DNA from 2 places in the Arthrobacter sp. 10N44_2 genome. Region 2 is predicted to be linked to the other one. Evidence: predicted binding sites of a transcription regulator. Region 2 holds the regulator's gene; the other holds the start of a gene.

Region 1 (4,415 bases), on a different contig from region 2:
GCTGCTGCGTTTTCTTGTTGCGGCGGAACATCATGAAGACGAACACGCCAAGCATCACGAACAGGAGAATTGTCATTAGATCCAAGGGGAAAGTTCCGTTCTGTACTTGCATAGCTGTTTTTCAGCAACGTCCGTTTGCTCCTGACGGCGCGGGCAGGGGTCTGCGCAGCAAACTGGCCGCGAGACCGTCCCCCAGACCGCCGGCGGCTACCTGCTCTCCGCCCACGGAAACAAAACCCGGACGTGCCGAGCGTCATACCAGTCTAAAGGGAAAAGCTGAAAGAACGGTGCTAGCGGCTGTTTCGGATCCACTGAGGATCGGTTTCTTCGCCGAGATCCCCAGCGGACCCGCCGATCGGGCTCTCGCCCGGCTCGTCGGCCTGGAACAGTTCCAGCGGGTCCTGGCCGAAGGCGCCGGCCGGAATGGCGAAGCCCAGGTGCGTCCATGCCGGCGCCAGGGCTATCCGGCCGCGCGGCGTCCGGCCCAGGAGTCCTTCGCGCACCAGATAGGGCTCGGCGACCGTTTCCACGGTCTCCGTTTCCTCGCCGACGGCGATCGCGAGCGTGGACAGGCCTACCGGGCCGCCGCCGAACTTGGTGATGAGGGCCTCGAGAACGGCACGGTCCAGCCGGTCCAGGCCCCGCTTGTCCACCTCATACATGTCCAGGGCCGCGGAGGCCGCCCGCGCGTCGATTTGCTCGATGCCGTGCACAAGCGCCCAGTCCCGGACCCGGCGCAGGAGCCGGTTGGCGATGCGCGGCGTGCCCCGGGACCGGCCGGCAATCTCGCTGAATCCGGCGGAGTTGACCTTCAGGTCCAGCAGGCCGGCGGAGCGGCGCAGGACCAGTTCCAGCTCCTCGACGGAGTAAAACTCGAGGTGGCCGGTGAAACCGAACCGGTCCCGCAGCGGGCCGGGAAGGAGGCCGGCCCGCGTGGTGGCGCCGACGAGCGTGAAGGGCGGCAGCTCCAGCGGAATGGCCGTGGCGCCGGCGCCCTTGCCGACGACGATATCGACGCGGAAATCTTCCATCGCCATGTACAGCATTTCCTCGGCCGGCCGGGACATGCGGTGGATTTCATCCAGGAACAGGACCTCGCCCTCAGAGAGTGAGGACAGGATGGCCGCAAGGTCGCCCGCGTGTTGGATGGCCGGGCCGCTGCTGATCCGCAGCGGAACGTTCATTTCGGCGGCGATGATCATGGACAGTGTGGTCTTGCCCAGGCCGGGAGGGCCCGAGAGCAGCACGTGGTCCGCGCTGCGCCCACGCATGCGCGAGGCCTCCAACACGAGGGAGAGCTGCTTGCGGACCCGGTGCTGGCCCACGAAGTCGTGCAGGTTCTTGGGCCGCAGGGCGGCTTCGATGACCCGCTCCTCCGGTTCCTCTCCCCCGGCGACGATCGACGGCTCAGCCACGCGCGCCTACCCGGTTCCCGGCGCGGGCGCCGTCCTGGCCCAGCCAGCGCAGCGTCGCGCGGAGAATCTCCGCCACATTGCCGTTCGCCGCGAGGTCCGGGGAATCGGCAAGGGACTTGTCGATGCTGGCCGTGGCATCCTTTTCGGACCAGCCCAGGCTGGTCATCGCGGCCACCACCTGCGGCTTCCAGACGGATTCGGCGGACACGGCCGCGACAGGCGCGCCGGCGGTGCCGTGCGGCACAAGCTTGCCGGCTAGTTCGAGCACGATCCGGCCGGCCACCTTCGGTCCGATGCCGGGGACCTTCGTGAAGGCCTTGCCGTCGCCGGAGTGGGCGGCCACCCGGATGGCTTCGGGCTCGTGGACGGCCAGCACCGCCAGTGCGAGGCGGGGACCGACTCCGCTGACGCTGAGGAGCACATCAAACACCTCGCGTTCGTCATCGCTGGCGAAGCCGAACAGGGTCAGCGAGTCTTCCCGCACGATCAGGGACGTGAATAGCTTTCCCTCCTCACCCACCCGGAGGCCGCTGAGGGTCTGCGGTGTGGCGTTGACGCTCATGCCGGCGCCGTTGAGGTCGATCACGGCGGAGGACAGGCCAACATGCGCAACGGTTCCACGAAGAAAACTGATCAAGGCCGGGCTCCTGGTCTAACTGGCGTCTACAACTGGGTGATGAAAGAACGTACAGCCGGGCACGCCGGCTATCCGAACATATCTACGAATACCCTACCAAGCCCCGCGGCGTCACAGCCGGACATTCAGCGCGCACGGCGCGCTTTTGCCTCCGCGTCCGCCCACGCCCGCTGCGCCGGAGTGAGGGACTGGCTGCCCGGCCCAGTCGTGGCTACGGCGGCCCCGCTGCCGGCCCGCCAAGCGTGGGTGATGGCCAACGCAAGGGCGTCGGCGGCGTCGGCAGGGCGCGGAGGCGCGTCCAGCCGGAGGATCTTGGTCACCAGCTTGGTGACCGCATCCTTGTTCGAGGTCCCGCTTCCCGTCACGGCTGCCTTGACCTCGGACGGGGTGTGCAGAGCCACCGGGATGCCACGGCGCGCGGCGGCCGCAATGACCACACCGGAGGCCTGCGCCACCCCCATGACCGTGCTGACGTTGAGCTGGGAAAAGACCCGCTCCACGGCGAGGACCTGGGGTTCGTAGCGGTCCAGCCACTCGTCGATGGACGTGGCGATGACCAGCAGCCGCTGGTCCAGGCTCTCCTCGGGTGAGGTGCCCACAACGCCGAAGGCCACCAAAGTGGCCCGCCGGTTCCGCTCGACGTCGACAACGCCGATCCCGCAACGGGTGAGGCCCGGGTCGACCCCCAACACGCGCAGCGTCACGGTTGGGCCGTCAAGACCGGGCCCCAAAAGTCACGTTTGGGTGAGCGGGTCACTCGGCTTCCAGTGCGGCCTGCACTTCGTCGCTGAGGTCGGCGTTGCTGTACACGTTCTGGACGTCGTCGAGCTCTTCCAGGGCGTCCACCAGCTTCATGAACTTCTTGGCGGCATCAAGGTCCAGCGGCACCTGCATGGACGGCACAAACTCGGCCTCGTCGGTGTCGTACTCAATGCCGGCTTCCGTGAGGGCATCGCGGATGGCCTGGAGGTCGGTCGGCTCGGAGTGGATCTCGAAGCTGTCGCCGTTGTCCTTGACTTCCTCGGCCCCGGCATCCAGCACGGCCATCAGGACGTCGTCCTCGGCCAGGCCGTTCTTCGGCAGCGAGACGACGCCCTTGCGGGAGAAGAGGTAGCTGACGGAGCCGGGATCGGCGATCGTGCCGCCGTTGCGGGAGATGGCGAGCCGGACCTCGGAGGCGGCACGGTTCTTGTTGTCCGTGAGGCACTCGATCAGCAGCGCGGAACCCTGCGGGCCGCGGCACTCGTACATGATTTCGGTGTAATCGACGACCTCGCCGGTGAGCCCGGCGCCGCGCTTGATGGCGCGGTCGATATTGTCAGCGGGCACCGACGTCTTTTTCGCCTTGGTGACGGCCAGTTCCAAGCTGGGGTTGCCGGAGAGGTCGGGGCCGCCCATGCGCGCGGCGACTTCGATGTTCTTGATCAGCTTGGCGAACGACTTGGCCCGGCGGCTGTCAAGGATGGCCTTCTTATGCTTGGTCGTCGCCCATTTGGAGTGGCCTGACATGCTTTACGCTTCTCCTCTGATCATTCGAATAAACAGTTCATGCACGCGCTTCTCCCCCGTCACTTCCGGGTGGAAGGAGGTGGCCAGCAGCTTGCCGGAACGCACTGCAACAATTCTAGCCGTCCCGTCCAGGGATTCGGGGTGGCCGGCTTTGGACGGTTCCACCTGAGCAAGGACTTCGACGCCGTCGCCGACGCGCTCCACCCAGGGCCCGCGGATAAAGACGGCGTGGACCGGGGCCACTGCCCCGCCCGCGGCGCTGAACCCTAACCCCATGAAGTCCAGGTCCGTCTCGAAGGACTCGCGCTGCCGGCCGAAGGCGTTGCGGCGCACGGTGATGTCGAGTCCGCCGAACGTCTGCTGCGGGTTTCCGGCCAGGTCCTTCGCCGGGTCCGCGATCTCGTCCGCCAGCAGGATCATCCCGGCGCACGAGCCGTAAACGGGCAGGCCGGCCTGGATGCGTTCGCGCAGCGGATCCCGGAGCCCGAAGATCCGGGAGAGCTTGTCGATCGTGGTCGATTCGCCGCCGGGGATGATGAGCCCGTCCAGGCCGTCGAGTTCGGCGGGACGCCGGATCCCGACGCCGGCGGCGCCGGCGGCTTCCACGGCATGCAGATGCTCCCGGAAATCGCCCTGCAGCGCCAGGACGCCGATCCGGAGCCCCGTTCCCACGCGGGATTCAGGGGAAAAAGAGGGGGTGGTCATCCCCACAGCATAATGCTCTGCGCCTGCACGGCACGCATGGAAGACGCATGCAACGGCACCGGGCGTCCGGGTTCCATGCCGCTGCTGGGATATATTACAGAGCATGCTTTACTTCAGCGTTCCGCTCGGCAAGTTCGTCCGCCGGGTCT
Region 2 (4,415 bases):
CACGATCCGGTCGCGCTGGCGCTTGATGTCCTCGACGTCCGCCATGAGCGCCTCCCGGTGGCGCAGGGCAGCCAGGGCCGCAGCCTGGGTGATAGCGGAGAGGTGGTACGGGAGACGGACCAGGCGCAGGGCATCCGCGACCTCCGGGGCCGCGGCCATGTAGCCGAGCCGCGCACCCGCGAGGGCGAAGGCCTTGCTCATGGTGCGCGAGACGATGAGCCGCTCCCGGCCAGGCAGCAGGGTGAGGGCACTGGGCGTGCCGTCGTGGGCGAACTCGTGATAGGCCTCGTCGACGATCACGATGGTCTGGCTGGCCTCGCCGGCGTCATAGACTGCCTCGACCACATCAAGGCCCAGCCCCGTGCCGGTCGGGTTGTTCGGGGAACAGAGGAAGACAATGTTGGGCTGAAGCTCGCGGACTTGCTGTGCCGCTGATTCCGCACTGAGCCCATAGTCGGACGCGCGGGCCCCGACGACGTACTCCGTATCCGTGCCGGAGGCCAGCAGCGGGTACATCGAATACGTGGGAGGGAACCCGAGGGCCGTCCGGCCAGGGCCCCCGAAGGCCTGGAGGATTTGCTGAAGGACTTCGTTGGAACCATTCGCGGCCCAGATGTTCTCCGCGTCCAGCCCATGGCCAAGGTATTCGGCGAGGGCTTCGCGCAATTCGGTGAATTCGCGGTCCGGATAGCGGTTCAGCCCGGCAGCGGCGGCGCTCACGGCTTCGGTAATCGCGGCGCGGACATCGGCCGGGACCCCATGGGTGTTCTCGTTGACGTTGAGCAGGATGGGGACGTCCAGCTGCGGCGCGCCATACGGACGCAGGCCACGCAGATTGGTTCGGAGGGGCAGTCGGTTGAGGCGCTCAAGCTGGTCAGTCACGTGACCAGTTTAAGTGGTAGCGGGACGGGCGCTGAAACTGTGACGCCCGCGACGGCACCCGGGGGTGGCTACTTGGACGGAACAAACAGTTGCTGGCCCGGCATCACACGCGCGGCGTCCAGATTGTTCAACTGCACGATATCGGCCACAACATCGCGGGGATCGCGCTCCGGGGCCACCGACCCGGCAATGGCCCAGAGGGACTCCCCCGGTTGGACTGTGACGGATACGGTCGGCGTCACCGAGAGCTGGTCTGCGGAATCTGCCGCTTTCGCGGGAGCGTTGAGGAATCCGCTGAAGGACAGGATGAACGCCGCCAGCAGAATCAGGGGGACGCCGAAAAAGACGAAGCGTCCGCGCCGGGTGAGCCGAAGCGGCGGCTGCTTGGTCCGGCCGCCGGAAACCGCGGCGGCGGCTCCTTGCTGCGCCCGCGACGGCGCGGAGCCGCGGCGCCTGGCGTTGAGCGGGTACACGTTGCCGTGACTGGAAACGCCCTGGCCCATGCCGCTTTGGTCGAGGCCGCCGTGTCCGATGCTGCCGCGTCCGATGCTGCGGCTATCCGCTGCGCCACCCGGACCAACACCACGGTGGCGGGTCGTGACGCCCTGAATGTTAGTGCCGTCAAACGCGCTTGAAACTGACATGAACTGAGCCCTCCTGGACCATAAGTTGCCGCCCGGCGTACTCACGTACTCGCCGCCAACCGGCCGAACCTTCGAACATAGAACCGAATATTGCCTGCGAACCCAGATCGTCGGAATCGAACACATATTCGAATCTTACTTGTTCTGTTTTAGCACTTACTAACGAACGATGTCGAGACTCGCTAGAACAAATGTTTGAAAAAGGTCTGCGGCTGGCCTATTTTTGAGGGACAGGACAACCACTTTCGAACTCCCACTTTCGAACTACCAGTGGGAATTCATTCGTAGTTGATCAGCAGGGTCTGACATTTCAGGCCGGAAGTTCCCGGTGACAGCAGCCACGGCAGCCGGGCGGAACGGAAAGGCGTTGGCGAACATGGCAGCACAAGCCACCGGCGGCAGGGCCACCCCACGGAGCCCGCAGCCCGCCCGGGCCCCCAAGAGCCTCACCGTCCGGCAAAAGAAAATCCTGGAGACCATCCAGCGGTCCGTCACGGACAAGGGCTACCCGCCGTCCATGCGCGAAATCGGCGACACCGTCGGTCTCGCCAGCCTGTCGAGCGTGACCCACCAGCTCTCCCAACTGGAAAAGCTCGGCTACCTGCGGCGTGATCCGAAGCGGCCCCGGGCCATGGAAGTGCTCATGCCGCTGACCCTGGACGAGGGGGCCACGCCGATATCTGGTATCGAGAAGTCCAGCCCCTTGCGGGCCGTCGGCGGCCTGTCGGTAACCGAGCTCGCCAGCGCCACTGACACGGCAATGGTGCCGTTCGTCGGACGCATCGCCGCCGGCGGGCCGATCCTCGCGGACCAGGTGGTGGAGGACGTCATGCCGCTGCCCCGCCAACTCGTGGGCCATGGCGAACTCTTCATGCTCAAGGTGGCCGGCGACTCGATGATCGACGCCGCCATCTGCGACGGCGACTGGGTGGTTGTCCGCCGCCAGGGTGATGCCGTGAACGGCGATATCGTTGCCGCCTTGCTGGACGACGAAGCCACGGTCAAGACCTTCCGCCAGCGGGACGGCCACACGTGGCTGTTGCCGCAAAACACCCAGTACGAGCCCATTCTGGGCGACCACGCCGTAATCATGGGCAAGGTCGTATCGGTACTGCGCTCCCTCTAAACTGCGCTCCCCTTAGCCATCCGGGGCATGCTGCCAGTTCGGAGCGGCCACCCCGCGGCGGATTTCCGGCGCAGGGTGACGGCCCCGGTTTGGGACTTAAGCTTTCGCGGAGTCTTTCGCCAGGCGCTTCAGGGCTGCCATGGCAATCGATGAATCGGTGGTGGGCCAGAACGGCGGCAGCGCGGCGCGCAGGAAGCCGCCGTAACGCTCCGTGGAGAGCCGCGAATCCAGCACTGCCACCACGCCCTTATCCGAGGTCGAGCGGATCAGCCGTCCGGCGCCCTGCGCGAGGCGGATGGCGGCGTGCGTGGCCGAGACGGCCATGAAGCCATTGCCGCCGGACTGGGCCACGGCCCGCGAACGTGCCGTCATCAGCGGGTCGTCCGGCCGCGGGAAGGGAATCCGGTCGATGACCACCAGCCGGCAGGACACGCCAGGGACGTCGACGCCCTGCCAGAGGGACATGGTGCCGAACAAACACGTGTCAGGTTCGTCGGCAAACTGCCGCACGAGTGCCGTCATGGTCGACTCCCCCTGGCACAGGATGCTGAGGCCCAGCCGGGGCCGCATGGCCTCGGCTGCTTCCTCTGCGGCGCGCCGCGAGGAGAACAGGCACAGGGCGCCTCCGCCGGAGGCGCGGATCAGCTTCTCGAGTTCGTCCAGGGCCTCGGGGGACGTTCCGCGGCCGGGTTTGGGCAGGTGCCGGGCTACGTAGAGGATGCCCTGCTTCGGGTAGTCGAACGGGGAGCCGACGTCGACGCCGGTCCAGCTCGGGGCGCCGTTGCCAACCAGGCCCAGGCCGCCGGCGGCGGGTTCGAAGGCAGCGCCGATGGCCAGTGTGGCCGAGGTCAGGATGACGGTGTGGTCCGCGAACAGGCCCTCGCGCAACCGCCCCGCGACGCTCAGCGGGGCAACGTTGATCAACGCCGGCGCGCTCTCGTCCGGCTGGGAGTAGCCCTGCGCCGGGTCGAAGCTGCTGTTGCGGGAGAACCACACGACTTCGCGGTTTTCGCGCGCGGCCAGGAGGCGTTCACAGAGTTCCAGGATGACCATGAGGCGCGAGCGGGCCAGCTGCCGTCCGCCGTCCGCCGACACGGAGCTGTCCCCCTTGGAATCGGACAGGGCGGCGCGGCACGCGTCGCGCAGCTGGTCGATGCAGTCCAGCTGCTCGCTGTTCAGGCCATTGGGCATCAGCCCGCTGGGGACGCCGTCGATGGCGAGCTCCAGGTGGGCGGCGGCATTGTTCAGCGCATCCACGGTGATGCCCGTGTGCTTCCGGGCCCCGGACGCGGCGGCGTGCACCATCGCCACGGAGAGCTGGCCCGAGACCGCGCCCGTGACGCGGTCCTGAAGTTCGTGTGCTTCATCCACCACGACGACGTCGTACTCGGGCAGCACCGCCAGGCCTTCGAAGGCACTGACGGCGAGCATGGCGTGGTTGGTGACCACGACGTCGGCATCGGCGGCGTTCTGCCTTGCCAGTTCGCTGAAGCATTCGGCCGCTAGCGGGCATTTCTGCGCACCGAGGCACTCCATGGAGGTGACCGAGACCTGGCGCCAGGCCCGGTCCGTGACGCCCGGCATGAGCTCGTCGCGATCCCCCGTCGCGGTCTCCTCGGCCCATTCGCGCAGCCGGACAACTTCCTTGCCCAGCTGGGAGGACGGCCCGCCAAGTGCGGCGGCAAAGTGCGGCACGGACGTGTCCTCGCCCAGGGAAAACAGCTGTCCCTCGGAAGGTTCTTCGGACGGGAAGCCGCCCTCGA

The links. The regulator LexA, encoded in region 2, represses DNA repair genes until DNA is damaged. The targets are predictions, from matches to a motif close to TCGAACANNTGTTCGA.
Region 1: the regulator LexA is predicted to act here: its motif matches at 2,125-2,140, upstream of ruvA (Holliday junction branch migration protein RuvA).

The regions. Positions count from the first base shown of each region.
Region 1 covers NZ_JBFTHT010000001.1:253,438-257,852, reverse strand. The annotation lists gene yajC (preprotein translocase subunit YajC) at 1-76, opposite strand, end outside; gene ruvB (Holliday junction branch migration DNA helicase RuvB) at 291-1,415, opposite strand; gene ruvA (Holliday junction branch migration protein RuvA) at 1,408-2,052, opposite strand; gene ruvC (crossover junction endodeoxyribonuclease RuvC) at 2,178-2,756, opposite strand; gene AC1DBX_RS01220 (YebC/PmpR family DNA-binding transcriptional regulator) at 2,806-3,561, opposite strand; gene pdxT (pyridoxal 5'-phosphate synthase glutaminase subunit PdxT) at 3,565-4,266, opposite strand; gene AC1DBX_RS01210 (MurT ligase domain-containing protein) at 4,370-4,415, shown strand, end outside.
Region 2 covers NZ_JBFTHT010000015.1:52,768-57,182, forward strand. The annotation lists gene AC1DBX_RS15560 (histidinol-phosphate transaminase) at 1-882, opposite strand, end outside; gene AC1DBX_RS15565 (LysM peptidoglycan-binding domain-containing protein) at 951-1,385, opposite strand; gene lexA (transcriptional repressor LexA) at 1,903-2,652, shown strand; gene AC1DBX_RS15575 (ATP-dependent DNA helicase) at 2,749-4,415, opposite strand, start outside.